4 regions of the Paraconexibacter sp. genome follow, and region 2 is predicted to be linked to each of the others. Evidence: riboswitches for the same ligand, from Rfam matches in the RefSeq annotation. Region 2 holds a riboswitch; each other region holds the start of a gene.
The links. Region 2 has a riboswitch for cyclic di-AMP ahead of ACME2J_RS11695 (peptidoglycan-binding protein). Riboswitches for the same ligand answer to the same signal wherever they lie in the genome.
Positions count from the first base shown of each region.

Region 1: it holds a riboswitch for cyclic di-AMP, as region 2 does, so the genes downstream of both, ACME2J_RS12600 (peptidoglycan-binding domain-containing protein) here and ACME2J_RS11695 (peptidoglycan-binding protein) in region 2, are expected to answer to the same signal.
Region 3: it holds a riboswitch for cyclic di-AMP, as region 2 does, so the genes downstream of both, ACME2J_RS19265 (transglycosylase family protein) here and ACME2J_RS11695 (peptidoglycan-binding protein) in region 2, are expected to answer to the same signal.
Region 4: it holds a riboswitch for cyclic di-AMP, as region 2 does, so the genes downstream of both, ACME2J_RS16325 (hypothetical protein) here and ACME2J_RS11695 (peptidoglycan-binding protein) in region 2, are expected to answer to the same signal.

Region 1 is NZ_JBLKKY010000033.1:40,637-47,900, forward strand. Features, by position in the region: gene crtI (phytoene desaturase family protein) at 1-1,299, shown strand, start outside; gene ACME2J_RS12580 (phytoene/squalene synthase family protein) at 1,289-2,110, shown strand; gene arfB (alternative ribosome rescue aminoacyl-tRNA hydrolase ArfB) at 2,119-2,529, opposite strand; gene ACME2J_RS12590 (LOG family protein) at 2,555-3,298, opposite strand; gene ACME2J_RS12595 (NADPH-dependent FMN reductase) at 3,295-3,846, opposite strand; gene ACME2J_RS12600 (peptidoglycan-binding domain-containing protein) at 3,916-5,010, opposite strand; cyclic di-AMP (ydaO/yuaA leader) riboswitch at 5,017-5,173, opposite strand; gene ACME2J_RS12605 (M20/M25/M40 family metallo-hydrolase) at 5,292-6,437, opposite strand; gene ACME2J_RS12610 (peroxiredoxin) at 6,458-6,931, shown strand; gene sufD (Fe-S cluster assembly protein SufD) at 7,005-7,264, opposite strand, start outside.
Region 2 is NZ_JBLKKY010000030.1:9,168-16,431, reverse strand. Features, by position in the region: gene ACME2J_RS11710 (DUF378 domain-containing protein) at 126-365, shown strand; gene ACME2J_RS11705 (MBOAT family O-acyltransferase) at 492-1,889, shown strand; gene ACME2J_RS11700 (DUF459 domain-containing protein) at 1,891-2,955, shown strand; gene ACME2J_RS11695 (peptidoglycan-binding protein) at 3,035-3,829, opposite strand; cyclic di-AMP (ydaO/yuaA leader) riboswitch at 3,828-3,991, opposite strand; gene ACME2J_RS11690 (hypothetical protein) at 4,061-4,462, opposite strand; gene ACME2J_RS11685 (DUF459 domain-containing protein) at 4,793-6,061, opposite strand; gene ACME2J_RS11680 (FAD-dependent thymidylate synthase) at 6,141-7,264, shown strand, end outside.
Region 3 is NZ_JBLKKY010000076.1:9,461-16,724, forward strand. Features, by position in the region: gene ACME2J_RS19250 (PP2C family protein-serine/threonine phosphatase) at 12-1,262, opposite strand; gene meaB (methylmalonyl Co-A mutase-associated GTPase MeaB) at 1,292-2,269, opposite strand; gene ACME2J_RS19260 (acyltransferase) at 2,295-2,990, shown strand; gene ACME2J_RS19265 (transglycosylase family protein) at 3,129-3,800, opposite strand; cyclic di-AMP (ydaO/yuaA leader) riboswitch at 3,875-4,008, opposite strand; gene ACME2J_RS19270 (glycosyltransferase family 4 protein) at 4,110-5,369, opposite strand; gene ACME2J_RS19275 (1,4-alpha-glucan branching protein domain-containing protein) at 5,366-6,775, opposite strand; gene ACME2J_RS19280 (class I SAM-dependent methyltransferase) at 6,784-7,264, opposite strand, start outside.
Region 4 is NZ_JBLKKY010000052.1:18,261-25,524, reverse strand. Features, by position in the region: gene ACME2J_RS16335 (DNA polymerase III subunit alpha) at 1-2,070, shown strand, start outside; gene ACME2J_RS16330 (c-type cytochrome) at 2,188-2,688, shown strand; cyclic di-AMP (ydaO/yuaA leader) riboswitch at 2,915-3,062, shown strand; gene ACME2J_RS16325 (hypothetical protein) at 3,120-3,755, shown strand; gene ACME2J_RS16320 (carboxymuconolactone decarboxylase family protein) at 4,229-4,780, shown strand; gene ACME2J_RS16315 (winged helix-turn-helix transcriptional regulator) at 4,812-5,174, shown strand; gene ACME2J_RS16310 (glutamine synthetase family protein) at 5,252-6,589, shown strand; gene ACME2J_RS16305 (hypothetical protein) at 6,603-7,253, opposite strand.

The sequences.
Region 1 (7,264 bases), on a different contig from region 2:
GGGGCGGAGGTCACGCTGCGCGAGCTCGACCCGTTCTACCGGATCGAGTGGGCCGCCGAGCGTCCCGGGGACGAGCGGGCGACCATCGACTTCGTCCGCGACCCCGACGGGATGAAGGACCAGATCGCGCGCCTCTCACCCCGCGACGCGACGCGGTTCGACGCCTACATGGAGGCCATGCGCCCGGTCTACGAGACCGGCATCCTCGGCGCCGGGCGGCGCGAGTTCTCGTCGCTGCGCCGGCTCGCCGCCTTCACGCCGACGATGGTCCGCCTCGGGGCCGCGCTCCCGCTGTGGCACCGCACCGCGCGGTTCTTCCGCGACCAGCGCGTGCGCGAGGCGTTCAGCTTCCACTCGCTCTTCATCGGCGGTGACCCCTTCCGGGTGCCGGCCATCTACGGCGCCCTCGTCTACCTGCAGTTCCTCGACGGCGTCTGGTACGCGGACGGCGGCGTCCACTCCATCGTCGAGGCGATGGCCACGCCGCTCGACGTCCGCTGCGGGGACGGGGTCGCGCGCATCGAGGTCGACGGCGGCCGGGTGCGCGGCGTCGTGACGGAGGGCGGCGAGCGGATCGCCGCCGACGCCGTCGTCCACAACGGCGACGTCCTCCAGCTCGACGGGCTCCTGCCTCCCGCCGTCCGCCGCCGTGCCCGCCGCCCGCTGCGCCCCACGATGTCGTGCCTCCTCCTCTATCTCGGCACCGACCGGTCCTTCCCGTCCCTCCGGCACCACACGCTGCTCGTCGGCCGCGGCTACCGGGAGTTCATCCGCGACGTCACCCGGCGCGGCCGCCTGCCGTCGACGTCGTCGACGTACCTCCACGTGCCCAACCGGACGGAGCCAGGGATGGCCGCGCCGGGCGGGGACTCCATCTGCGTCCTCCTCCCCGTCCCGAACCTCCGCGGCGGCCAGGACTGGGCGCGCGACGGCGACCGCGTGCGCGACTGGCTGCTCGAGGACCTCGAGACGACGTTCGGCCTGGAGGGCCTCCGCGACAGCGTCGTCGCCGAGCACCGCATGACGCCCGCCGACTTCCGGGACCGCTACGACGCGCGGGACGGCAACGCGTTCGCGCTCGAGCCGACGCTGCACCAGAGCGCCGCGCTGCGCCCGCCCAACCGCGACCCGCGCATCGGCGGCCTCTACCGCGTCGGTGGCGGGACCCACCCCGGGGCCGGGATCCCGGGCGTCCTCCTCGGCGCCGAGGTGACGGCCGGGCTCGTGTCCGCCGACGCGGCGGCGGGCCTCCTCCCCCGTTCCCACGCGATCGCGAAGGAGCCGGACCTTGCTGCTTGACGGCCAGCGCTCCGATCCGCTCCTGCGCGAGGCGCGCGCGACCACGCGCCGGGCCGCGCGGACGTTCTCGCTCGCCTGCCGGCTGCTCCCCGGCGACGTGCGCGACGACGTCCATCTCCTCTACCTCGTCATGAGGACGCTCGACGACCTCGTCGACGAGCGGCGCCCCGAGGCGGCGTCCCGCGTGGCCGCGGTCGAGGCGTGGTGCGAGGACGGCAGCGTGACGAGCCCCGAGACGCGCATCCTCGCGCGCCTCGCCGACCGCCATCCCCTGCCCGCCGACGCGCTGCGCGACTTCTGCGCCGGCATGCGGGACGACATCGAGCGCCGCGAGCCGGCCGACGACGACGAGCTCGACCGCTACTGCCACAGGGTCGCCGGCACCGTCGGCATCCTCATGGCGGCGATCCTCGGGGTCGACGGCGACCGCGACGAGGCGCTGCGGGCCGCGGCCGCGCTCGGCCGCGCGATGCAGCTGACGAACATCCTCCGCGACATCGACGAGGACGCCGCGGCCGGTCGGCGCTACCTCCCCGCGACGGCGGTCGCGCGGCACGGTCCGCCGACGCCCGGCCGGCGCGCCGCCCTCCTGCGCGAGTACATCGCGCGGGCCGACGCCCTCTACGAGGAGGGCCTCGCCGGGATCCCCCGCCTGCGCCGCGGCGGGCGGGCGATCGCCGCCGCGGCCGCCATGTACCGCGAGATCCTGCGCGAGATCGAGCGCGCCGGCCTCGGGACGCGTCCGGGCCGCGCGGTCGTGCCGGGCCGACGCAAGGTCGTGGTCGGGGCGCGGGCGCTCGTGCAGGTCTGAGCGGGCCGCTACTCGTCGACCGGCCGGCGCCGCTGGCGCTTCACGGCGCCGCGGGCCTTCTTCGCGTCGACGCGGCGGCGCTTCGCGGCGCGCGACGGGCGGGTGGGCGTGCGCGAGCGGGGCACGTGGAGGGCGCCGGCGAGGCGCTCCCGCATCCGCTCGAGCGCGAGCTCGCGGTTGCGCGCCTGGCTGCGGTGCTCCTGCGCGACGGTGCGCACGACCGGCCCCAGTCGCGCGACGACGCGGTCCGCCTGCTCCGGCGTGAGTGCAGAGGACGCGCGGACGTCGAAGACGACCTCGACGCGAGACGCGGTGACGTTCGCGTGCTGGCCGCCGGGTCCCGACGAGCGGCTCACGCGCACGACGAGCTCGTCGGCGGGGATCGCGACGCGGGAGGTGACGCGCAGCGGCTCGGCCATCGTCCGGATCATCGCGCGCGGACGCTCAGCGCGCGCGCCCCCACCGTCGGTCGCTCGCCGCCCGGACCGTGTCGACGACCTCCTCGACGTCGTCGGTGACGGTGAAGAGCCGTGCGTCTCCGGGCGAGACGAGCGCGCCGGCGACGAGCCGCTCGTGGATCCAGTCGACGAGTCCGCACCAGAAGTCCGTCCCCACGAGGACGACCGGGAAGTCCTCGATCTTCTCGGTCTGGATGAGGACGAGCGCCTCGAAGAGCTCGTCGAGCGTCCCGTAGCCGCCCGGGAACACGACGAACGCGTTCGCGTAGCGGACGAACATCACCTTGCGCGTGAAGAAGTAGTCGAACTCGAGCGAGATGTCCTGGTGCTCGTTCGGGAGCTGCTCGAAGGGCAGGACGATGTTGAGGCCCACCGAGCGCACGCCCGCATCCTGGCCGCCGGCGTTCGCGGCCTCCATGAGGCCCGGCCCGCCTCCGGTGATGATCGTGAAGCCCTCCTCGCCGAGCCGGCGCGCGACCTCGCGCGCCAGTGCGTGCTCGGGCGTCCCCTCGTGGAGGCGCGCGGAGCCGAAGACCGAGACCGCGCGGTCGACGCCCCGGAGGGTCGCGAAGCCCGTCGCGAGCTCCATGCTCGCGTCGGCGACGCGCTCGGCGTCGGTGCGCTCCTCGGTGACGGTGGGGAGATCCGCGGAGAGGAGCTCCTCGTCCGGGCTGCGGGGGTGGTGAGGGACGACCGCCTCGTCGTCCCCGCGCTCCTCGCGGTCCGTCATCGGACCGCGCCCGCCCACTCGGCGAGAGCGGCGAGCAGCGTCCGCAGGCGCGAGCGCGTCTCGTCGTCGGCGAGCCGCCCCTCGGCGAAGAGCGACCGCGCCCCCGCGACGTACAGCTCGGGCTTGGGGAGCACGAGCGCGCCGGTCGCGGCGAGCACCTGACGCAGGTGCGCCTGGCTGCGCACCGTGCCGAAGCGTCCCGGCGACGCGCCGGCGAGCCCGACGGGCAGCCGGGTCAGCGGCGAGTCGTCACCGCGCGAGGCCCAGTCGAGCGCGTTCTTGAGGACCCCGGGGACCGACGCGTTGTACTCGGGGGAGCAGAGGAGGAGCGCGTCGGCGGCGGCGAGCGCGTCGCGCAAGGCGCGGACGCCGTCGGGCATCCCTGCCGCCTCGACGTCACCGTCGTAGAGAGGGACGTCCTCGAGCCCGTGGACGGCGACCTCGACGCCGTCCGGTGACTCCTCCACGGCGGCGGCGGCGAGCGCGCGGTTGAACGATCCGCGGCGCAGCGCGCCGGGCACCGCGAGGATCCGGACGGGCGGGGTCATCGGCTGCTGAGGCTAGCGGGCGGCCCCTGGTGACCAGAGCCGCCCGCTCGCGACGGCGCGCCGCGACCGTCAGAAGCCCTTCGGGTGACGGACCTTGTAGCCCCTCGTCGGGCGGTCCGTGTCGTGCCAGCGGGAGCCGTCCTGCTTGAGGCCGCTCGTGTCGAACCGCAGGCCCGCGACGACCATGTACATGTGGCCGCCGTTGGCGTAGATCGTGACCCACTTGCCGGCGCCCGACTCGCCCCACGTCTCGTAGCCGCCGGAGGGCATCGAGCTCTTCACGAGCCCGGCGCCGTAGAGGGCGTAGCTCACGGAGCCCGAGCAGTCGTAGCCCTTGTCGTCCCACTTGCCGTGCCCGCCGCCGTAGATGTAGGGCTTCTTCGCGATCTTGTTGCCGGCCGCGATGATGTCCTTCACCTCCTGCGGGGCGTTCGCAGGGGCGATCGCGAGACCGTCGGGACCGAGCTTCGCGCGGTCGCCGGGAGCCAGCTCGAGCGGCTTCTCGGCGGTCTCGGCGTCCGGACCGGCGTCGACCTGGCCGCGGAGGACGTCGAGGTCGTTCGCGTCGGCGACGCCGTCGTCCGGGAGGCCGTTGGCCTTCTCGAAGCGCTTGAGCGCCTTCTTCGTGCCGCCGCCGAACTGGCCGTCGACCTTCGTGCGGAAGCCGGCGCGGGTGAGGAAGTCCTGGAGGACGCGGATGTCCTGGCCGCTCATCCCGGACTTCACCGGCAGGCGGAGCCCGAGGCGGCTCGGACGCGGGCCGCTGCTGGCGGCGAAGCCGCCGGTGCCCGCGACCTCGGCGCCGCCGCTGACCGCCTGGCGGAGCGAGCGGGCCGTCGTCTTGCCGACGGCGCCGCTCGGCTTGAACCCGGCGGCGCGCTGGAAGCGCTGGACGGCTTTCTTCGTCGCCGCGTCGAAGGTGCCGCTCACCTTGACCTCGATGCCGACCTTGTTGAGGAGCCGCTGCAGCTCCCGGACGTCGGATCCCTTGTCGCCGGCGCGGAGCGAGCGGTCGCCGAAGTCGCGGTCGCTCGACGTGTCGGCGACGGCGACTCCGAGCACCGCGGTGGGTGCAGCGACCGGCGCGGTGAACGTGGCGGCGGTCGCGGCTGCCGCGACGAGCGCGAGTCGGACGGAACGGCGTTGGACGAAGCGGTGGTGCATGTGCGTAACCCCTGGCTCTCTGCGCCTACGGGGTTAGCTGTCGGGCTCGCGCTGAGTGCTGCGCTACCGGGCGTTCAAGCCCGGATTCGCCCCCGACCATCTTGGTCCGGTGGGTCCCCCGTCCCCCTCCATCCGTGTGGCGGGGGCTCGGCATGGGTTGTCAAACTCGCGAAAGCCTACAGAACCAAGGGGACACCCGTTACGCGATGACCGACTTCTTTCCGGCATGACGGGTGAAGCCCTTGTTCGAGCGGTCCGAGCAGAGGACCGCCTTCCGGTCCTCAGGGGCGGGCGAGAACCGCGTCCACGACCGCGAGCGCGACCTCGGCCCGTGCGCCGAGGGAGTCCCGCAGCACGTGCTCGTGAGGCGCGTGCGCGCCCCCGCCCAGGGGCCCGAGGCCGTCGATCGTGAGCGGCACGACGGTCGCGACGTGGCTCGCGTCGCTCGCGCCGCCGCGCTCCGAGGCGAGGATCGGACGCCCGAGGACGTCGCCGGCGGACTCGAGGACGGGGGCGGCGGCCTCTCGGCAGTCCATCCCCGGCCAGATCCGCAGCGTCTCGACGTCGAGGCGGACGCCGGCGACGTCGCGCGGGAGCCCCTCGATGACGGCGTCGAACGCCCGCTCGGAGTCCGACCGCAGATCGCACAGGAGCTGGCCCGCGGCCGGGACGACGTTGAACGCGTCGCCGCTGCGGAGGACCGTGGGGACGGCGGTGAGGTGGTGCGGCCCGTCCGGATCGGCCTGCGCGGCGACCCACTGCGCCGCGGAGGCGAGCGCGAGGAGGGCGTTGCGCCCCTCCTCGGGCCGCGCCCCGCTGTGGGCGGACCGGCCGGCGGCGTCGACGCGGATCGTGCCGGCCGCCTTGCGCTTCACGACGACCGCCTCGTCGCCGTCGGCCGTCCGCTCACCGGCCTCGAAGCAGAGGCACGCGTCGTAGTCCGCGAACCGCTGCGCGTGGGCGAACGGCGACCGCCGCCACTCCTCGTCGCACACGAGCAGGAGATCGGCCCGCTCGACGTCGGCGAGGCGGTCCTCGGCGATCGCGCGCAGGACGCCGAGCGCGAGGACGTCGCCGCCCTTCATGTCGATGGACCCCGACCCGCGCAGCACGTTCGCGTCGTGCGGGTCGACGGAGAGGCGCCGGTGCTCCTCGTGGGCGACGACGGTGTCGATGTGGCCGAGGAGGAGCAGGCGTCGCTCGCCCGAGCCGCGGACGGTCGCGAGGAGGTCGTCGGCGTGATCGGGCGAGGAGCACGGCAGGCGCTCGACGTCCGCCTCGGCGGGGAGCAGCGAGGTGGCGACGCGGACGCACTCCTCCGCGCCGTCCGAGTCACCGGACGGCGACGAGACGGCGACGAGCCGCTCGAGCTCGGGGACGGCGTCCGACGCGATCCGCGTGGCCTGGCGATGGATCCAGTCGGTCATCTGGGAACGTAGACCCTCTCATGGCACGCATTCCCGCAGTCGGCGACCCCGCCCCCGACGTCGAGACGTCGGGCACCGACGGTCCGTTCCGGCTCTCCGATCACCGCGGCGAGAACGTCGTCCTCCTCTTCTACCCGGGCGACGACACGACCGTGTGCACGAAGCAGTTCTGCTCGTACCGCGACCGGGCCGACGAGGTCGCCGACCTGCCCGCGAGGGTCTACGGCGTGAGCGGCAAGGACGTCGGCTCGAAGGAGTCCTTCGCCGCGAAGCACGGACTCACGGTCCCCCTGCTCGCCGACCCCGACGGCTCCGTCGCCGCCGCGTTCGGCATGGACTCGCGCATCATGGGGACGAAGCGCGGGACCGTCGTCATCGACGCGGACGGCAAGATCGCCTACACCCACGTCTACCGGACCGCCCTCAAGTTCAAGACGGTCGACGACCTCGCGGAGGTCCTCGCCGGCCTCCCCGCCCCGACGGCCAGCACCTGACCGCCGCCGCGGCGGTGCGTCGGCGCCCCGCCGCGAGGCGGCGGGCCGACGCGCCGCCTCGGGCGGCAGGGCCTCAGGTGCCGAGGACCTGCTCGAGGCGACGGCCGATCGCCTCCGTGACCTGCTCGCGGATCGGCCCCTCCTCCAGGCGCGCGACCGTCGCCTCGAGGAAGCCCTCGATGACGATGCGGCGCGCCGCCGCGAGCGGGAGGCCGCGGCTGCGGAGGTAGAAGAGCTGGCCCGGGTCGATCTGCGCGATCGCCGCCGCGTGCGTGCACGCGACGTCGTCGGCGAGGATCTCCAGCCCGGGGATCGCGTCGGCGTGGGCCTTCT
Region 2 (7,264 bases):
CGCTCTGCGACAGGATCCTGCGACTCGCGGGGCGTTCGAACATCCGTCGAGCGCCCGTCACCGCGGTTCTCCTGCGGCGTATCTCGTGTGGAATGTCACGAACCCTTGAAGGAGGGTGAGAAGTGATGAAGTCCATGGAGAGGTTGGAGCCTCTCTGGCTCCTGCTCGTCGTGATCGGCGGCCTCAACTGGGCGATGATCGGTCTCTTCGAGACGAACGTCCTCGCCGACGTGTTCGGCACGGGGACGTTCACCGACGTCGTCTACACGGTCGTCGGCTTCGCGGCGCTCATGCTCGTGCCGCGCCTGCTGCAGGCGATGCACATCCACATGCCGGGGCACCGCCCGGCCCACGGCGCCCGGTAGGCGCCCCGTCCGCGCGCGCCGGACGTCCCCGGACGGCCGGCGCGACGCGAGCCCGCGGTGACGACCGGCGTCCGGCGCGACGCCGCTCGCTAGCCTCTCGCGCGTCCGGGACGGCCGGGCCCGCGCATGATCTTCCCCACGATCGAGTTCTGCCTCTTCTTCCTCGTCGTGCTCCCCGGCTCGTGGGCGCTCATGCGGCGCCCCGGAGGATGGAAGACGTTCCTCCTCGTCGCGAGCTACTTCTTCTACGCGTCGGCGGACTGGAAGTTCGCGTTCCTGCTCGGCGGCGTGTCGGTCGGCAACTACGTCTTCGCCCGGCTCATCACGGCGACGGACGACGAGCGGCGCAAGACCCGGCTGCTCACCGCCGCGGTGACGCTCGATCTCCTGCAGCTCGGCGTCTTCAAGTACTACGGATTCTTCGTCGAGGACATCAACGGCCTCCTCGACGGGGTGGGGCTCGGGCTGCCGCTCCCGGTCGCGACGATCGCGCTGCCCGTCGGCGTGAGCTTCTTCACGTTCCAGGCGATCTCGTACGTCGTCGACGTCCGCCGCGGGACGGTCGAGCCGGCGCCGCTGCTCGACACGCTGCTCTACATCAGCTTCTTCCCGCAGCTCGTCGCCGGGCCGATCGTCCGCGCCCACGAGTTCCTCCCGCAGCTCAAGCAGCCGCGCGACCCCATGAACGTGAAGGTGGGGGCCGGGATCCTCCTCATCGTCACCGGGCTCGTGAAGAAGGTCGTCCTCGCCGACTACCTCGCCCGCGAGGTCGTCGACCCGGTCTACGCGGTGCCGGAGGCGTACTCGTCCGCCGACGTGCTCCTGGCGACGTGGGGGTTCGCCGCGCAGATCTACTGCGACTTCTCCGGCTACACCGACATCGCGATCGGCGTGGCGCTCCTCATGGGCCTCACGTTCCCGCGGAACTTCGACAAGCCCTTCCGCGCGGCGTCGAACCAGGAGTTCTGGCGGCGCTGGCACATGACGCTGTCGCGGTTCCTGCGCGACTACCTCTACATCGGGCTCGGCGGCAACCGGCACGGCCGTCTGCGGGCCTCCCGCAACCTCTTCCTCACGATGCTCCTCGGCGGCCTCTGGCACGGCGCCGCGTGGGGGTTCCTCCTCTGGGGGGCCCTGCAGGGCGGGTGGCTCGTCGTCGAGCGCGAGCTGCGCGACCGGACCTCATGGCGGCCGCCGACGTGGTTCTCGGTGTTCCTCATCTTCAACTTCTTCGCGTTCTCGCTCATCCCGTTCCGGGCCCCGGACCTCGACGTCGCCTGGGCGCTCGTGCAGCAGTTCGGCGAGTCGGGGGCCGCGACGCTGTGGACTCCGGCGGCGACGATCATGCTCGCCGTCGTCCTCGTGAGCCACTGGCTCCCGGAGCGCCCGGTCGAGGTTCTCCGCGCCCGCGTCGAGGCTCTCCCGCCCTACGCGCTCGGCGGCGGCCTCGCCGTCTCGATCATGCTCGCCGCTGCGACGATCCCGTCCCAGGGCGTGCCACCCTTCGTCTACTTCCAGTTCTGAGATGCCCGTGGACCTCCCGACGACGACACCGCCCGAGTCGCCCCATCGCACGACGCCCAACGATCCGTCGCGGCCTGCGCGCCGCCTCACCGCGAGGGACGGCATCGTCGCCGTGCTCATCGCGGCGGTCCTCCTCGTCGTCCTCGACGGCGACGGGATCCGCCGGACCGGGGAGAAGATGGACGAGGGCCTCGGGCGCTCGGTCGTCCTCGCGGTCGGGCACCCGGCGGGCTGGGTGGCCGACCAGCTCCCGTTCGCCTCGGCGGCCGACCAGGTGACCGGGTGGTTCGCCACCGACGAGGACCTCGGCTCCGACGACGGCGAGTTCAGCACCGCCGCGACCGGGCCGGCCGACGGCGGCGGGGCGCAGGAGGGCGCGATCACGCGGGTGAGCCCGTCGGAGTTCGGCGGCGGCGCCGGCGCGGCCGCCCCGGCGGGCGAGCGGCGGCCGCTCGGGACGCTCCTCGTCACCGGCGACTCGATGGTGCAGCCGATGGACTCCTCGCTCGCGCGCGAGCTCACCGAGGAGGGCGTCCGGACGATCCGCGACGCGAAGATCGGGACCGGCATCTCGAAGACGGACCTCCTCGACTGGGGCCGCTTCTCCCAGCAGCAGGCCGCCGAGCACCGCGCGGACGCGGTCGTCGTCTTCCTCGGGGCCAACGAGGGATTCCCGATGCCGACGCCCGGTGCGGGAACGGTCGAGTGCTGCGGCCCGGAGTGGGCGGCGGAGTACGCGACGCGCGTGCGCTCGATGATGGCCGCCTACCGCCGTGGCGGCGAGGCGACGGTCTACTGGACGCTGCTTCCGGCCGCTCGAGATGGCGACCGCACCGAGATCATCGAGACGGTGAACGAGGCGATCCGCGTCGCCGCGGCGCCGTTCGGCGAGGACGTGCGGCTTCTCGACGTCCCCTCCGTCTTCACGCCGCGCGGCGCCTACCGGGATGCGATCGACGGCGAGATCGTCCGTGACGCCGACGGCATCCACCTCAACGGACGCGGCGCCGACATCGCGGCCGACCTCGTGCTGCGGGAGCTGGCCGAGACCTACGACTGGGGCTGAGCGCAGCCCTCGACCCCGTCCGACCTGACGAAACTCACGCTGGGCGTGAGTTTCGTCGATCGGGGGTGGTCGCTCTGGCCTACAGGCCCTTCGGGTGGCGGGCGATGAAGCCGTCCGAGGAGCGCTTCTCCTCGCGCCAGCGCGGGCCCTCCTCGCCGCGGCCGGACGTGTCGAAGCGCAGGCCCGCGATGACGACGTAGGCGTGGCTGCTGCGCGTGTGGATCGTGATCCACTCGCCCTCGCCGGACGACCCGAAGGACTTGAAGCCCGTCGAGTTGCGCGGCACCTCGAGGAGGCCGGCGTGGTGCAGCGCGTAGGAGATCGCGCCGGAGCAGTCGTAGCCGTCGTCCTCGATCTCCCCGTGGCCGCCGCCGTAGCGGTAGGGCTTGTCGGTGATGCGGTTCGCGGCGGCGATCGCGTCCTTCACCGGCTGTGGGGCGGCTGCCGGCGCGAGCGCCGTGCGCCCGTCGGGCCCGATGACGGCCTCCGGGCCGGGGGTGAGCTGCAGCGGCGCGTCGACGGCGCGCGGCTCGGACGCCTCGCGTGCCCGTGCGCGCCGGATCCTCTTGCCCATCCCCTTCGCCTGCGCGCGCGAGACGCGCCCGTCGGTCTTCAGCTCCTCGCGCCGCTCGTACCGGCGGACGCGCCGGAGGGTCGCCGGGCCGTACTCGCCGTCGACCTTCGTCTCGATGCCGAGCTCGGTGAGCCAGCGCTGCAGCGTGCGGACGTCGGAGCCGCTGTGGCCCTTGCGCAGGGTGCGGTCGCCGAAGTCCCGCGCCTCGGCCGGCGCGGCGGGGATGAGAGCGGCGGCGGCGAGCACGCATCCGAGCGCGCCGATCCCCCGCCGGGGGCGTGTCTTCGTGTTCACGTTCACCTCGCGTTCCTCGTGCCTGCGGGGTGAGCTGTCGGGCTCGCGCTGGAACGTGCGCTACGCCGGAGCTGTCGCCGGCGATTCGCCCCTGACGCGCCGAGGCGCGCCGTCGGGTCCCCCGCCCGCCGCCGATGTGCGTCGGCGGCGGCTCGGCCTGGTTATGACGTCACCCGCTGTGAACACGGCCGGCCGCCGAAGTTGCGGCGGCCGGCTGGGGATTCGACGTCGGTGCGGCTACGTGAACTGCGTGTAGCGGTGCATGATGTAGCCGTACTTGCCCTTGCGGCAGCTGACGGTGGCGTCGAACTGCGTGTCGATCTCGTTGCGACGCCGCTCCTTGCACTTGTAGCCGCGGACGCGCTTGTTGCACTTCCCGTCGGCACCGCCGTTCGCGCGGCGGCACTTGTACCAGGACTTCACGACGCGCTCGCCGTTCCGGCACGAGGTGCCGCGGACCCGCAGCTTCGTGACGTACGTCGGTCCGAGCTCGCGCTCCTCGTCCTCGATGTCGCACGTGCGGACCTTCGGCTTCTTCGCGGCGGCCGGGTCGGGCGTCGCGACAGCGAGGAGCAGCACGCCGGCGAGGGCGAGGAGGATGAGGCGCACGGCGGACGTGCGCGGATGGGTGATGCTCATGGCGGGTGATCCTCTCAGGTCGCACGCGCGCCTGTCGCACATCTCGGTCCGCTCCCCGGTCCGACGGGACGGGCGGGCCGGCGCCCGCGGGGAGAGGGCGCCCGAGGCCGGGGTACGAATCGAACGCGCGTTGATTTCGCCCCCCATATGGGAGCGAATCGAACGCGCGTTGATTTCGCCCCCTATACGGGAGCGAATCGAACGCGCGTTGATTTCGCCCCCGGCCCCCCAGTCCCCGGCCCCGGCCGCCGCCCGGCCCCGCCCCCGCGGCTGCGGCGCCGTGGCCGCACGCGGAGCCTGCGAGACGCCCGGCCCGGCGAGGACCTTCGCTCAGTCGCCGGAGCCGCCGCCGACCGTCTTCTCGGCGTCGGCGAAGACACCGGCGGCGATCCGCTCGCCGGCGACCGAGAGGTGGAGCCCGTCGGCGTCGCGGACGTCGACGCCCTCGATGCGCTCGACGTAGCGTCCAGAGTCGCTGAACGCGCGGTCGAGCCGCACGAGCTCGACCTCGGGCTCGCGGCGCGCGAGCTCGACGATCGCGGCGTTGACGGCGCCGATCGCGGCGGCGTAGCGAGGGTCGCGCGGGGGCGGGATCGTCGCCCACAGGATCCGGCCGCGGCCGTCGCGCGCCCAGGTGCGCGCCATCGAGCGGATCCGCCGGAGGTACTCCCGCACCCAGTCACCGGTGCAGCACGGCGCCTCGCCACCGCTCGGGCGCGGCATCGCGAAGCGGTCGTTCGCGCCGAGGAACACCATCGTGACCGAGGGGCTGTGGCGCCGGACCTGGCTGCGCGCGTGGCGGCGCCAGTCGAAGTCGCCGGGCTTGCTCACGCCCGAGGCGGGCCGCGTGTCGGAGATCACGCGGTAGCGCGAGCGCAGCCGGTCGGCGACGAAGGAGTCGATGCCCTGGATCATCGAGTCGCCCGTGAGGAGGAGCGTCGGCTTGCTCTTCCGCGGCGCGGTGCGGCCGACGCCCGTCTGCGTGCGGACGTGGTGACGGCCGAGCCGCGCGTCGATGTCGATGAGGCCGGTCCGCCGGCTCACCCGGCGCGTCGAGGTGACCGACGAGGTCCCCGCGGGGATCGCGAAGGTCCGGCAGCGCTTCTCGCGGCCCTTGCGGCGCACGCACAGATCGACGTCGATGCCGCCGAGGCCCCAGCGGTCGCGGATCGTCGTCTTCATCGTGCCCCCGCGCGAGATCCGCCGCGGCGCGGTGACGAGGAGACGGTCGCGGCAGCTCGGGGTCCGGACGGTCGTGCCCGCCTCGACGATCGTCCCGGCGGGGGTGGCGGCGGAGCCGACGAAGGTCCGCTCGAGGCGGTCGCAGCTCCACGTCGCCGCGCGCAGCAGCTCGGCGGCGCCGTCCACCCCGCCCGCGGGGTTGCGAGCGACGTCGCGGCCGAGCGTGACCCGGGCGCCGCTCGGGAGGACCTCGGAGAAGACGACCTGCGAGCCGTTCGGCGCGAGCATCGCGAGGTCGACGGCGCTGCGGTCGACGTTGGCCCCAAGGAGCGGCCCGGCGGCGGATGCGGTCGGCGCCGCGCCGGAGAGGAGAGCCGCCGCGGTGATCAGGATCGCGCTGACGGACCGGCCCCGCACCGCGGGAGAGCGTAGTCGACCCCGGCCCGCCGACCGCCGCTCGGCTGCCGCCCGGACGGCGCGCTAGCCTCACCGGCCCGTGGACTACCCGGTCGAGACCTTCACCGACGAGGAGCGCGAGCTCCTCGCCCCGCACGTGACGAACCTGGACCGGCCCGTGTTCGCGCTCGTCGGTCTGCCCGAGACCGTCAAAGGCGCCCTCTTCGCGCGCTACTCGCGCTACCCGGGCACGCTTCGCCGCCTCTTCCTCGACGAGTTCGCGAGCTCGCTGCCCGGGTCCGAGCGAGCCGCGTGGGACGGCGAGGAGGGCCGTCGGGCGGCGGACCTCTACGAGCGGATCTTCGTCGGCTACGGCGACGACTCGGTCGCGCAGCTCGGCGGCGCGCACATCGCCTGCGAGTGGGTGTCCAACGTCCTCACGAAGGTCCTCCAGCGGCCCCGGATCGGCGCCTACCTCGAGCAGTCGACGCGCTACATCGCCTACGACGCGCCGATGGACCCCGAGCCCGGCCCGGGTGGGCCCGCGCGGTTCCGCTACTACCGCGACGCCTCGCTCGGCCCGGAGTACGAGCGGGCGATGGACGACCTGTTCTCGACGTACGCGACGCTCCTCCCCCGCGTCGTGGGCTGGGCCGACGACGCGTTCCCGGCCCCGGACGGCGAGCCCTCGGCCGCGCATGCGCGTGCCATCAAGGCGAAGGCCCTCGACCTCCTCCGCGGTCTGCTGCCCGCCTCCTCGCTCAGCCACATGGGCATCTACGCCTCGGGCCAGACCTACGAGCAGCTCATCCTGCATCTCCTCGCGCACCCGCTCCCCGAGGCGCGCGAGTACGGCCGGGGCATCCTCGACGCGATGAAGGCGACGATGCCGAGCTTCGTCTCGCGCGTCGAGCGTCCCGACCGCGGAGGGGAGTGGGTGTCCTACCTCGAGCAGCGCGCGACGGCCGCGGAGCGCTGGGTCGCGCGCCTGGGCCTCGACCGGCCCTCGGCCGGTGAGGGCGCGGGGCCCTCCGTCCGCCTCCTCCACGTCGACGGGGACGAGGACGCCCTCCTCGCGGCGCTGCTCTTCGAGGCAGCCGCGGTGCCCGAGGACGAGACGCGCGCACGCGTCGCCGCGCTCTCGGCCGACGAGCGGGCGGCGCTCCTCGCGGATCTCGTCGGCGAGCGGCGCAACCGGCGCCACCGTCCCGGCCGCGGCTTCGA
Region 3 (7,264 bases), on a different contig from region 2:
GTCGCGGAGGGTCAGACGTCGAGGACCGTCTGCGGCATGAGCGCGTGCTCGCTCCCCCGCCGCCACTCCACGAGCAGCGCCGTCGCGTCGTCGTGGAGCGCGCCCTCGCCGCGAGCGATGATCGCCTCGCGCAGCCGCCGCAGCGTCTCGGGCGCGGGCTCTCCGCTCGCCGCCTCGCGCTCGATGAACTCCGCGAGGCGCTCGACGGTGAGCAGCTCGCCACCGGGGCGCCGCGCCTCGGTGAGACCGTCCGTGTAGAGGACGATCATGTCCCTCGGCTGGAGCTGGTCGCGTCCCACGGCCGGCGCCGACGACTCGAGGCCGAGTCCCATCGGCGTCGCGGGCGTGAGATCGAGCGTCTTCACGATGTGCCCGTCGCGCAGGAGCAGCGGCGGCGGGTGGCCGGCGCTGATCCACGTGAGCTCGCCCGTCTCGACGTCGAGCCGCGCGAGGAGCGCGGTGACGTACCGGCTCGCGCCGTGCTGGGCCGCGATCGCGGAGTCGATCTCCTCGTAGGTGCGCTCGAGCGAGTACCCGCCCCGGCGGCAGTGGCGCGCGAGCGACAGCGCGAACGCCGCGTCGCCGGCGGCCGGGAGCCCGTGGCCCATCGCGTCGAAGACCGCGAGGTGGAGGACGCCGTCGTCGAGGGCGTAGTCGAACGCGTCTCCGCCGTTGTCGTAGCAGGGCTCGAGCATCGCGGCGAGCACGAAGTCGACGGTCGCGAGGACGAGCGGCGGCTCGAGCGCCCAGATGAGCTCGCCGGCGACGGACATCGTCTCGCGACGCCGCAGCAGCTCGAAGAAGTCGGTGTAGAGGTTCTTCGCGACGAGGAGGAGCGCGACGAGATGCGTGTAGCGCTCCACGAGCCCGAGGACCGGATCGGGGACCGGGCTCTCGACATCCCCGAGGGTCACCTCCATCACCCCGAGGCGCACCGTCCCGTCGAGGAGCGGCACGACGAGCCGCACCCCGCCGTCGGGCGACTCCGCCTCCACGATCGTCGAGGCGGTGTACGCACGGCCGGCGACGGTCCCGACGATCGACTGGACGTCGCTCCCCTCGGCGTCCGCGGAGGGCACCGGCACGAGCCCGCGCTGCTCGTAGTCGACGAGGAAGACGACGACGCGCGTCGCGCCGAGGCCGCGGGCGAGCTCGGCGGCGAGGGATCCCGCGGCGGCCGGCTCGGTGACGTGCGCGCGGCGCAGGAACTCCTGGAAGACCCGTCCGGCGCGGGCGTCGAGATCGTCGTCGGACGGCTCCACACGGGCGGCATGCCCGTTCGGAGCCCGGGCTAGACGTCGGCGTCGATCTCGTCGAGGACCCGCGTCGCCGCCGTCGCCGGGTCGAGGCGCCGCGCGACGACCTCGTCGAGGAGGGCCTGGAACGACGCGTCCTCCTGGAGGCGCTCCTCGAGGGCCCGGCGCATCCGCGCGGTGCAGATGGCGAGGACCTCGTTGCGGAGGTTGCGCATCCGGCGCTCGGTGAGGGTCCCCTCGGACTCGATGAGCGCGTGATGCTCGTCGAGCTTCTCCAGGAGCTCGGCGACGCCCTCGCCGCGGGCCGCCTCGGTCTTGATGATCGGGACGCGCCAGCCCTCCTCCTTCTCGGGGGCGAGGGAGAGGACCGAGCGGATCTCGCGGACCATCGTGTCCGTCATCGGATGGTCGGCCTTGTTGACGACGATGATGTCGGGGATCTCCATGACGCCGGCCTTCAGCGCCTGGATCGAGTCGCCGGAGCCGGGCATGAGGACGAGGACGACGGTGTCGGCGTGATCGATGACGTCGATCTCCGCCTGGCCGACGCCGACCGTCTCGAGGAGGACGAAGTCCTTGCCGGCGGCGTCCATGAGGAGCGCGGCCTGGAGCGCCGCCTCGGAGAGGCCGCCGAGCGCACCGCGGTTCGCCATGGAGCGGATGAAGACGCCCGGGTCGAGGAAGTGGTCGGTGAGGCGGATGCGGTCACCGAGGAGGGCGCCCTTCGTGAACGGCGAGGACGGATCGATCGAGAGCACGGCGACGTCACGGTCCTGCTCGCGGCGGAGCTTCGTGAGCGCGCTGATGAGCGTCGACTTCCCGGCCCCCGGGGCTCCGGTCAGGCCGACGATCGCCGCCTTCCCGGTGTGCGGGTAGACCTCCCGGACGAGGTCCCAGCCGGCGGGGTCGTCGTTCTCGACGAGCGTGATCGCGCGGGCGAGGGCGCGCTTGTCCCCGGCGAGGAGACGCTCGGCGAGGCTCTTCTTCTGCGTGGCGTCGGGCGCGTCGGACATGGGGGCGGGACAGTACCCTGCCGTCGTGGACCCTGTCCTCTCCCCCGAGCACGCCCCGCCCCTTCCCGACGACGCGCCGGACGTCATCGTCCGCGGCGATCCGCCGCCACGCAGCGGCGGCCCGCTCGTCCTCCTGGGGTTCATGCGCCGTCACGGGATGCTCAACCTCAAGTACGCGCGGCTCCTCGCGCGGCTCGGATGGCTGAAGCTGCGGTGGCGCGGTCGACTCAAGACCGACGGGTTCGCGTTCGTCGGCCCTGGCGTCATCTTCGAGATCGGCAAGGACGCGACCGTCCACCTCGGGCGCTGGTCGTGGATCGGCCACGGGACGAAGATCCGCGCGCACGAGGGCGAGGTCCGGATCGGCGCGAAGACCGTGCTCGGGCAGGAGTGCACGATCAGCTGCTTCCAGCACGTCTCGATCGGCCGCGAGTGCATCGTCGCCGACCGCGTCATGCTCATCGACTTCGACCACGGCGTCGTCGAGGTCGACCGCCCGATCCGGCACCAGGGGATCTACAAGCGCGACGTGCGCGTCGGCCACAACGTGTGGATCGGCTACGGCGCGTCGTTCCTGCGCGGCGTCACCGTCGGCGACAACGCGATCGTCGGGACCGCCAGCGTCGTCACGAAGGACGTCCCCGACGACGCTGTCGTCGGCGGACTGCCCGCCCGGGTCCTCCGGATGCGGAAGACGCCGCGGACCCTGCGCTGGGAGTGAGCGGCTGGGAGTGAGCGGGGAGCGCGGGACGGAGGGCGGCAGCAGGGCCCGTCGGCCCGGCCGCCTCCCCCGCTGAGGACGTTCCCCGAACGGCGTCCGGGGAACGTCAGGCGCGCGGACGGGGCGCGCCGCCCCTGGTCAGTCCCGGTTGGCGACGGCGCGCTTCGCGCGAGGGCCGCAGACCGGCCACGGATCGACGCCCTCGCGGTCGTAGAGGACGTAGGCGCGCTTGTCCTGCTCGTCCTCGGAGGCCTTCGCCGGGTCGCCCGACCCGCCGACGCCGGCCCAGGTGTCGATGTGGAACTGGTACTTGCCGCGGTAGGTGCCGTCGGAGGACCGGGCGTCGGGACGCCCGCCCGACTCGCACTCGGCGATCTCCTCGAGGATCTCCATCGCCCTCGACGGGACGCGGTCCGGCAGGTCGACGTCGGCGACGGGCACCGACGGGCGCACCTTCGAGGTGCTCTTCGACACGAGGCCGAGCGAGCGGAGCGTCTGCGGCCCGGCGATCCCGTCGACGGTGAGCCCCCGGCGCTTCTGGTAGCGGCGGACGGCGCGCGCGGTGCGCTTGTCGTAGACGCTCGTCACCTTCACCTTCAGGCGACGCTGGAGCGACCGGACGCGCGGGCCGCGCGAGCCGCTCTTCAGCGTCCGGATGCTGCTCGAGCTGCTGCCCTCGGAGCTGCTGCGCTCGGAGGTCTGCTCGGAGGACGTCTCGGAGGACGCTCCGCCGGTCTCGGTCGTCGCATGCGCGGCGGCCGGGACGGCGACGACGGCCGCGCAGACGAGCGCGGCGAGGCGCGCGCTCATGCGGGTCCATCGGAGGCATGGCAGGTCACGGCGGTTGTCGGTCACGCGGTACGGCACCCCTTCGGTCGTCTCGGCGCCTACGGGGTTAGCTGTCGGGCTCGCGCTGGACGTGCGCTACGCCGTGCTCTGACGGCGATTCGCCCCTCGGACCGCGTCGCGGTCCACCGGGTCCCCCGTTTCCCGCGGGTCGGCCCGCGGGAACTCGGCGTGGGTGTGTCGATCGGAGCGCGAGAACTTAGCAGAGCCTTATGGAGACCGGAACCCGGTCGGAGCCAGTTCTCCGGTGCGTCGCCGTACGGCGCCTCGACCTCAGGTCGAGGTCGAGGGTCTCGGGCGGGTGACCCGACGCCGCCGACGCGGCCGGCCGCTCGGCCCCGCGAGGATGAGCTCCTCGTAGACGGCGGCGGTCTGACGGGCGATGTCGGCCCAGTCGAAGAGGCGGATGTGGTCGCCGGCCTCGCGGACGAGGCGCTCGCGCAGCGGTGCGTCCGTCAGAAGCCGCTCGAGCATCACGCCGAGGTGCTCAGCGTCCCCGCCGTTGAACCGGAGACCCACCCGATCGTCGGGGGGCACGACCTCGCGCAGCCCCCCCGTGTCGGCGACGACGCACGGGCAGCCCGACGCCATCGCCTCGAGCGCGACGAGCCCGAACGGCTCGTAGAGCGACGGGACGACGCAGAGGTCGGCGATCCGGTAGAGCGAGTGGAGGACGTCGTCCCCGATCCAGCCGAGGAACGTCCCGCGGCGGTCGATCGCGAGATCCGCCGCCTGGCGGCGCAGCTCGGCCTCGTGCGGCCCGGAGCCCGCGACGAGATAGCGGACGCCGACCTCCTCGCCGATGCGCTCGATGACGCCCGCGATGGCCTCGAGCGCGAGCTGGAAGCCCTTGTAGTAGTCGAGCCGGCCCACGAGGAGGACGAGCTGGTCCTCGGACCCCGCGTAGCGCGCGCGGAGGGCGTCGAGGTCCTCGATCGGCTGGAGGTCCGCCGGGTCGATCCCGTTCGGGATCACCGTCGCGTGCTCGTCGTCGAGCCCGAAGACGTCGAGGACGTGCTCGCGCATGTAGTGCGAGCACGTGATGACGCGGTCCGCGCGGTTCGTCATCCACCGCTCGACGCCGTGGATGTAGCGCTGGGGGTGCTTGTGGACCCAGCCGTGGTGACGGCCGTGCTCGGTCGCGTGCACCGTGACGACGAGAGGACACCCGAAGCGACGCGCGAGATGATCGCCGGCGCTCGAGACGAGCCAGTCGTGGCCGTGGACGAGATCGAAGCGCAGGTCGTCGCCGAGCTCGACCCCCGCCGCGAGCATGTCGGCGTTCATGTGCTCGATCCACGTGACGAACTCGCCGAGGTCGTTCGGACGGATCGGCTCGCGCACGCGGTGCACGTGCATGCCGGCGACGACTTCGTGGGCGGCCATCGTCTCGTCGCCTCGCGTGAGGACGTGCACCTCGACGCCGGCCGCGGCGAGGTGCTCGGAGAGCTTGCGCACGTGCCGGGCGAGCCCGCCCTCGACGACGGGCGGGTACTCCCAGGAGAGCATGAGGACGCGGCGTGGGGCGTTCACGGCTCGAGGAGGGGATCGATGGTCGCGTCGGCCGAGAGATGGCGGAGGGCAGCGGCATCGCCGGCGCCGGCGAGCGCCGACTCGAGGCGCTGGAGGTGCGCGCGGGCCCGCTCGCGCGGGTAGTCCCCGGCGGTGTCGCGCGTCGCGAGGAACGCCCAGTCCGAGGATTGGAGCGCGAGGAGCTCTCGCACGGCGACGTCGTCCACGCGCGGCCCGGCCGCGAGCACGTCGAGCTCCGCGGCTCGGGCGCTCCACGCGAGGTCGGCCACCTGGGGCCCGTCCCACGTGTGGAGGGTCCGAGGCGTCCCCCACGTCGTGACCCGCCGGTCGGCGGGCAGCGGATCGGCCGGCTCCGTCTCGGCGAGCGCGTCGTCGAGGTGGACGAGCTCGAGGCCCTGGGACGCGCACTCCTCGACGACGGCCTCGAGCCACCAGACGCCCTCGTACCACCAGTGGCCGAGGAGCTCGGTGTCGAGCGCGCAGACGGCGAGCCCGCCGTCTGCGACCCGCGTGCGCGTGCGCGCGACGAAGTCGGCGGCGTCCTCGCGGGCCTGCATGCGCGCACGCGCCGGGTCGTAGACGGACCCGTCGACCGTCCACGGGTGGTGGTCGTGCGTCGAGCGGTGGTGGTAGTCGCGGTAGGCGCCGTGCGAGGGGTACCCGCGGTCGCTCCACACGAGCTCGACCGTCGTGCGGTCGATCGGGACGAGCAGCGGCCCGGCCTCGGTGCGGCGCGGCCGGAGCTGCCGCGGGTCGCCGAGGCCGAGGACGTCGGTGAGGTCGACGCACGTCGCGTGCACGCCCGCCTCCTCGAGCAGCGGGTCGAGCCACTCGGCGTGCGCGCACTCCGGCAGCCAGAAGCCGCCCCGCCACCCCGCCTCCCCGAGCGCCTCGTCGAAGCGGCGACGGTGCGACGCGACGCCGGTCTCGACCTGGAGCCGGACCCCGGCGTCCGTGGCGAGCAGCGGGAGGACGGCGTGCGTCGCGCTCGACGTCCACGCCGCGTAGGGAGCGAGGGCGCCGAGGAGACCGCCGTCGCCGAGCGCGGCGAAGCGCTCCGCCGCACGCTCGTAGTCGCCGGCGGCGCGCTCGAGCTCGGCGGCGAGGTCGTCCCGGCCGCTCGCGCGGCACCCGTCGACGTCGAGCGCGTGCGAGGCGCTGCGGATCTCCCGGAGGAAGGCGAGGAAGCGCTCGCGGACGCCGGGCGCCTCGAGCTGGTCGCAGAGGACCGGCGTGAGCGAGAGGGTGATCCGCTCGCCGGCCTCGCCTCCTTCGAGGAGATCGAGGAGAGGGAGGTACGAGGTGGCGATGGCCTCCCACAGCCACTCCTCGCCGAACGGCCAGGTCCCGAAGCCCTCGACGTAGGGCATGTGCGAGTGCAGGACGATGGAGAGCCGGCCGGACACGCGCGCTCCTACGGACGGCAGACGGCGAGGAAGTCGAGCGCCCGGTCGAGCGGACGGTCGGTCCGCAGCGCGAAGTCCCGCGCCGAGATCGCCGGGGTGAAGCGGTCGTAGAAGGGCTTCGTGATGCGCAGCCCCTTGTGGACGGCGTCCCAGCGCAAGTGGTCGAGCGCGAACCCGTGGAGGGCGAGCGCACGTGCGTGGTGCAGCCCGTAGATCGCGACGTCGGAGAAGTGCTCGGCGCAGAGCGCGCGGAACTCCTGCGCCCGGTACTCGCGGATGTGCCACGGGTTCTCGGACTTCTCGGCGCCCTCGGGCGCGAGCGTGAGGAGGTTGGGCGTGGAGACGTAGACGACGCCCCGGCCGCCGGGCCCGTCGAGCATGCCGCGGAAGTGCGCGAGGATCGCGCCGGGATCCTCGACGTGCTCGATCGTCTGGAGGAAGACGACGGCGTCGCACGGCTCGTCGAAGCGGTCGACGAGGTCGCGGGCG
Region 4 (7,264 bases), on a different contig from region 2:
GCCCGCTCCTCGGAGGGCTGGTCGGCGACCCACGTCGACCGCGACGTCGAGAGCGCGGTGGGGGAGGCCCGCGCCGGGCAGGGGCGCTGGGCCTGGCTCGTCGCGCTCGCCCGCGAGGCGCAGGGCCTGCCGCGGCACCTCAGCCAGCACTCGGGCGGGATGATCGTCGCGACGCGGCCGCTCGTGGACTGCTGCCCGGTCGTCCCCGCGGCGATGGAGGGCCGGCAGATGGTGATGTGGGACAAGGACTCCTGCGCGGACGCCGGCTTCCTCAAGATCGACCTCCTCGGGCTCGGGATGCTCTCGGCGGTCGAGCGCTGCGTCGACCACATCGCGGAGCGCCACGGGGAGGTCGTCGACCTCTCGCGGATCCCGTTCGACGACCCCGAGACCTACCGGGCGATCCAGAACGCCGAGACGACCGGCGTCTTCCAGATCGAGAGCCGCGCGCAGATGGCCTCGCTGCTGAGGACCCGGCCGGAGACGCTCGACGACATCACGATCCAGGTCGCGATCGTGCGACCGGGGCCGATCCAGGGAGGCGCGGTCAACCCGTACATCGACCGCCGCCAGCGGCTCCGGGCCGATCCGTCGTTCGAGGTGCCGTACGAGCACCCCTCGCTCGAGCCGGTGCTGCGGGACACGCTCGGCACCATCATCTTCCAGGACCAGGTCATCGAGGTCGCGATGGCGTTCGCCGGCTTCACGCCGGGCGAGGCGGAGGGGCTCCGGCGGGCGATGAGCCGCAAGCGCTCCGAGGCGGCGATCCGCGCGTACCACGACCGCTTCATCGAGGGTGCGGCGCGCACGCACGGCGTCGACGAGGCGACCGCGGAGCGGGTCTACGGGATGATCGTCGGGTTCTCGGGCTTCGGCTTCCCGAAGGCCCACGGCGCGGCCTTCGGGCTCCTCGCCTACCAGTCGACGTGGCTGCGGGTCCATCATCCGGCCGAGTTCCTCTCCGCGCTCCTCGACGAGCAGCCGATGGGCTTCTACCCGCCGGACGCGCTCGTCCACGAGGCGCAGCGGCGCGGCGTGCCGGTCCTCCCGCCGGACGTCAACGCGAGCGCGGTCGGGTGCACGGTCGTCGACGTCGCGACGCAGGAGGGGCCGGGGGAGAAGGCGGCGGTGCGGATCGGCCTGGGCTACGTCCTCGGCCTGCGGGAGGAGGAGGCGGAGGCGCTCGTGGCCGCGCGGCAGACGGCGGGCGCGTTCCGGTCGGTCGGCGATCTCTCGTCGCGCTCGGGGCTCGGGCGCGCCGCGCTCGAGCGGCTCGCGTGGTCGGGGGCGTGCGACGGGCTGCTCGCCGCCGAGGTCCCCTCCCAGGGGCACCGCCGTCGGGCGGCGCTCTGGCGGCTCGGGGTGGTCGCGCCCGGCCGGTCGCTCGGGTCCGGGGGCACGCAGCTCGCCCTGCCGCTCGACGCGCCGGCGGCGCCCGTGCTGCCGGGGCTCACGGCGTGGGACTCGATGATCGCCGACTACGCGACGACCGGGCTCACGACGGACGCGCATCCGATCGGCCTCCTGCGGGACGACCTCGCACGGCGCGGCGCGGTGCCGAGCGGTGCCCTCGGGAGGATGCGGCACGGGAGCCCGGTGAAGGTCGGGGGCCTCGTCGTCGCGCGCCAGCGCCCGGGGACCGCCTCGGGGATCGTCTTCATGCTCCTTGAGGACGAGGAGGGGACGGTCAACCTCGTCGTCCCGCCGCCGGTCTACGAGGAGCACCGCCTGACGGTCCGCACGGAGCCGCTCGTCGTCGCCGAGGGCCGGCTCGAGCGTCACCCCGCCGCGGGCGGCGGCATCAACGTGCTCGTGCGCCGGCTCGTGCCGCTCGAGGCGCCGGCGGACAGGCCGCTCGCCGAGGTGCGCGCCCTCGCGGAGTCCGCCGAGTTCTCGCCGCTCGACGAGCGCGAGCTCGAGCGGGCGCGGGCCGAGGCGGGGCGCGGGCGGCTCACGCTCGTCGGCGCCGAGGACGAGGAAGAGGCGCAGGCCCCGGCCGCGGCCGACGGCTCCGGGTTCCGCGCGGTCGCGCCACCCGTCATGAGCTTCGCGCAGGGCCGCCGGCGTTGAGCGCCCGGCCGGGGCGGCGGGACGAAGGGCCGGTCGCCCCGCGAGGGGGCGCGTCGCCGCTGCCGCCGGCGGGCCCTCCCTGCCGCCGTGCCGCGCCGACCGGTATGTTCCCCGCCGATGGTCGCCACCGCCGCTCTCGTCATCGCCTTCATCTCGATCGCTCTCGTCGTGTTCTTCGTCGCGATGAGCGGCGGTCCGCGCGCCGCGCGGCAGAAGGCGACGAGTCACAACCCCGTCGCGAACCGGATCAACGCGCTCGTCGTCACGGTCATCATCGTCGGCATCGGCGCCGCGATCCCGGGGATCGTCATGGCCGTCAACGCCGAGGACCGCTCTGCGGAGGCGCCGGGCGGCGTCGAGCTCACCGCCGCGCAGGAGGAGGGCCGCGAGATCTTCGCCGTCCAGTGCGCGTCGTGCCATCAGCTCGAGGCCTCGAACGCGGTCGGCCGCGTCGGCCCCGACCTCGACGAGCTGCGCCCGCCCGCCGAGCTCACGCTCGACGCGATCCTCAACGGCCGCGCGCGCGGCCAGGGTCAGATGCCGGCCGAGCTCGTCACCGGCGAGGAGGCCGAGAACGTCGCCTCCTACGTCGAGGCCGTCGCCGGCCGCGGCGACTGACGCTCCGCACCGAAGACGTCCGACGGGCCGGGCACACTGCTCGGCATCCGCTACGTCGTCCCCACACCGACGGCCGGGAACACGCCCCCGCAGACGGGGCCGTCAGGCATCGGCACGGGGCTGTCGCCATCCGCGGGTCCGGGGGCGACGGATGCAGGTTCGCGTGCAGGGCGACATAAGTTCGTCGCGTTTGCAGGGGTTTCCCTTCCTGCTACGATCCTCGCGTTCCGAGGACATGCCGAACCTCCTGCCGCACGTCGGCAGAAGGGCGGGGGACCCACTCCTTCTGGGGCGAAGCGCCGCATCCGCGGCGCCGCGCGACTCTCTCCGCGCGAGCCCGTCAGCTCACCCCGCAGGCGCCGTGAAGAGACCGGAGACCCGCGATGCCGACACACACCCCCTTCGTCGAAGAGCCGACGGACGCGCATGAGATGAGCCGTCCGCGGGTGATCGACGACTGGACCGCGGGCGACGAGCCCGACTTCGTCGTGCAGCCCCGTCGCAGGCGCGTGACAGGCTCGGCCGGCGCCGCCCGGTCGGCGGCCGCCCACCCCGGAACGCGCGGGAGCGGCGGCGACCGCGAGACGACCAGCCGCACGATCGTCCTCGAGGGCGATGTCGGCGAACGCCGGCGCGTCGACTCCTGGCTCGATGACGATCTCGACGTGCTCGCGACGCCGCGCGACCGCACCCCGGCGACGGAGGGCGCGGCGATGGACGCGCCCGACCTCGCGCCGGACGTCTCGATCGTCCCGGTGGTCGAGGTCGACGAGCCGGTCCTCGCCGAGGAGGACCTCCCGGCCCGCTCGCGTCGCGACGTCGCCGTCGAGACGCCGGGTCCGGAGGGGCGGCGCACGGTGGCGATCACCGGGAGGCCCGGCGTCCTCGCCGATGCCCCGCGTCTCCGCGAGATCGAGCGCCGCCGGCCGTCGCGGACGCCGAGCGAGCGGGTCGGGTCGCGTCCCGACCGCATCGCCATGTGGGCCGTCGCGTTCAGCTTCGCGCTCATCCTCATCGCGGCCGCGAGCGCGAAGGCGCACGCCGCGGTCGTCGCCGCGCCGCTCTAGTCAGCGGCGGGCGCGGGTCGAGCCGGCGGCCGCGGCCTCGGCGGACGAGGCGCTCGGGCTCGTGACGCCTTCGCCCGGCGCTCCCGCGAGGGCCGCTGCGGCCCCCTTCGCACGGTGCCGCCCCGCGAGCGCCGTCGCGACGCCTTCGCCCGGTGCGGGCAGGGGGCGTTTGCCGGCGCGCCTGCACGGGCACGGTCGCGGTGTGGACCCCACGTCGCCTCCGATCGACGATTCCGGTCGCCCGGCTCGGCCGCGGCGCCTCCGAGGGGTCCACGGAGTGACCCACGGGGCGGGTCCCGCGCGTAGTACGCGACGAGGTCAACCCCCTTGCGATCCGCGCGACGCCCCCGTACACTTACGACACGTAAGCAACTTCATTAAGTGAAGTTAAAGACGTGCGGACGGACCTCATCTCGGCCGCCCACCCCGACACACCAGCCTCTTCCCCAAAAGGCACGCACATGAAGACAGCGATGAGCAGGTTCCAGATCCACGACGACCTCACGGCCCCCGAAGGGTCCATCCCGATCCTTCGCGGTGCGCTGTCGACGGCCGGCCAGCTGCCGAACTTCCTCGGCGTCCTCGCCGGCTCGCCCGCGGCGCTGCGCGCCTACGCGCGGTTCCGGCAGGAGCTCCGTCACGGCGACCTCCCGGCCGGCACCCTCGAGCGCCTCGCGCTCGCCGTCGCCGAGCACTACGGCTCGCAGCCGGGCATCGCCATGCACAGCCGCACCGCCCGCCAGGCGGGCCTCGGGCTCGACGAGGTCGCCAAGGCCCGCGAGTGGGACTCCGGCGACGAGCACCAGGCGACGCTCCTGCGCTACGTCCGCGCGCTCGTCGAGGAGCGTCAGCGCCCGCCCATGCACCTCCACGAGGAGGCGCGCGAGAGCGGCTGGACCGACGAGCAGCTCCTCGAGGCGATCGCGTTCGTCGCGATGGAGTCGTTCACCGCGATGATCAACGTCGCCGGTGACGTCCCCGTCGACGGCTCGACGGAAGACACTCGCCAGCTCCGCGCCGCGTAGGCGCGGGGCCGGGCCGACCGGCAGCGGCGCGATGGCGACCGACGCGACGCGACGCGGGGCCCCGGACGATCCCGGTGGCCCCGCCTGCTGCCCCCTGTACCACGAGGCGATCGAGTTCATCGGCCGCCGCTGGACCGGCGCGATCGTCGCCGTCCTCCTCGAGGGCGGGTCGATGCGCTTCACCGAGATCGGCCAGGGGATCCCGGCGGTCTCCGATCGCCTCCTCTCCGAGCGACTGCGGGAGCTCGAGGAGCGCGGGCTCGTCCGCCGCGACGTCACCGCAGGTCCGCCCGTCCAGGTGCTCTACGAGCTCACGGCCATCGGCCGGGACCTCGGGCCGGTGATCGGCGAGCTGCGGTCCTGGGCCGGCCGCTGGCTCGACCAGCGGTCCTGACGAGCTCGACCGGCCGTCGATCGAAGGTCGGCTAGGGTTCGCGGCGCCCGCCCGCGAGCACCCAAGGAGACCTCACGGTGGCCGACAAGCCGACCAGCGCGCAGGACGTGAAGGCGATCGTGGAGGAGCGGAGCATCCGCTTCATCCGCCTCTGGTTCACCGACGTCCTCGGCCAGCTGAAGTCGTTCTCGATCAACTCCGAGGAGCTCGACGACGCCTTCGAGGGCGGCATGGGCTTCGACGGCTCCTCGATCACCGGGTTCAACGCGATCGAGGAGTCCGACATGATCGCCATGCCGGACGCCTCGACCTTCTCGGTCCTCCCCTGGCGGCCGGAGGACCAGGGCGTCGCGCGCATGTTCTGCGACGTCCTCACGCCGGAGCGCACGCCCTACGAGGGCGATCCCCGCCACGTGCTGCGCCGCGCGATCGAGCGCGCGCGCTCGATGGGCTTCGACACCTTCAACGTCGGGCCGGAGCTCGAGTACTTCCTCTTCCGCGACAAGAGCGGGACCGAGGTCCTCGACGAGGGCGGCTACTTCGACCTCACGACCCTCGACGCGGGCTCCGACGTGCGCCGCGAGACCGTGCTCGCCCTCGAGCAGCTCGGGATCCAGGTCGAGTACTCCCACCACGAGGTCGGTCCGTCCCAGCACGAGATCGACATGCGGTACGCCGACGCGCTCAAGATGGCGGACGACTGCATGACGTACCGCATCACGGTGAAGGAGTACGCGATGAAGTACGGGTGGCACGCGACGTTCATGCCGAAGCCCCTCTTCGGCGAGAACGGCTCCGGCATGCACACCCACATGTCGCTCTTCTCCGGGGGCCGCAACGCGTTCTTCGACGCCGACGACACCTACTTCCTCTCCGACGTCGGCAAGGCGTTCATCGCCGGCCAGCTCCGGCACGCCCGCGAGCTGAGCGCGATCTTCGCCCAGTGGGTCAACAGCTACAAGCGGCTCGTCCCGGGCTACGAGGCGCCGGTGTACGTCGCCTGGTCGCGGCGCAACCGCTCGGCGCTCGTGCGGGTCCCGCTCTACCACCCCGGCAAGGAGCAGGCGACGCGCATGGAGCTCCGCTGCCCCGACCCGGCCTGCAACCCCTACCTGACGTTCGCCGTCCTGCTCCAGGCGGGCCTCGAGGGGATCGAGAAGGGCTACGAGCTCCCCGAGCCGATGGAGAAGAACCTCTACCACCTGTCGCCGGACGACCGGCGCCGGCTCGGGATCGAGCAGCTCCCCGAGACGCTCGGCGAGGCGGTCGAGCTCGCCTCGGAGTCCGAGCTCGTGCTGCGCACGCTCGGCGAGCACATGTTCAACCGCTTCATCGAGATCAAGCGGCAGGAGTGGGAGGACTACCGCGTCCAGGTGACGCAGTGGGAGCTCGACCGCTACCTGCCGGTCCTGTAGGCGCAGCCCGCGGTCAGCGGCGCAGCACGCGGAGGCCCGTCCGGTACTGGGGACGCGTCTTCGAGCTGTAGCGCTTGCGGCTGTCGACGGCGAACTGGTAGGTGCCCGGCCGGATCCGCGAGGAGCGCAGGCCGGGAAGCCGCCGCTGCAGCACGGAGAGCCGGCCGCAGCTGCGGTCGGCGCGCCCCATGCGCACCGTCTTGATCGTCCGTCCACCGCGGCGGACGTGGACGTAGATGCTCTTGCCGCGGTCGAACCCCGAGAAGCGCCAGCGCGTCCGGCCCGTCGGACTGCCCTTCGTCGAGCCGACGGTGGCGAGGAGGTTGACGACCCGGATGCGGGTCGTGGCGACGCGGCGGCCGTCGACCGAGGCCGAGAGCGTGAAGCGCGTCGGGCGGGTGGTCTTGCGCAGGACGACGGGCGCGGGCGCGTCGGGGGAGCGGAAGGCGCCGTCCGATCCCACGAGACCGGTGCCGGTGAGCCCGGTCGTCGTGACCGTCCAGCTCGTGCCCGGCGTGAAGCCGCGCCCCGACACCTCCATCGGAGCGCGCTCGTTGTAGCAGGAGCGGTCCGTGTCGATCGACGCGGCGGACGCCGGCGCCGCGGCGGTGGCGAGACCGGCGCTCGCGAGCAGGGCGATCGTGCGCGGGGGGAACAGGGCCATCGGACCGGAGA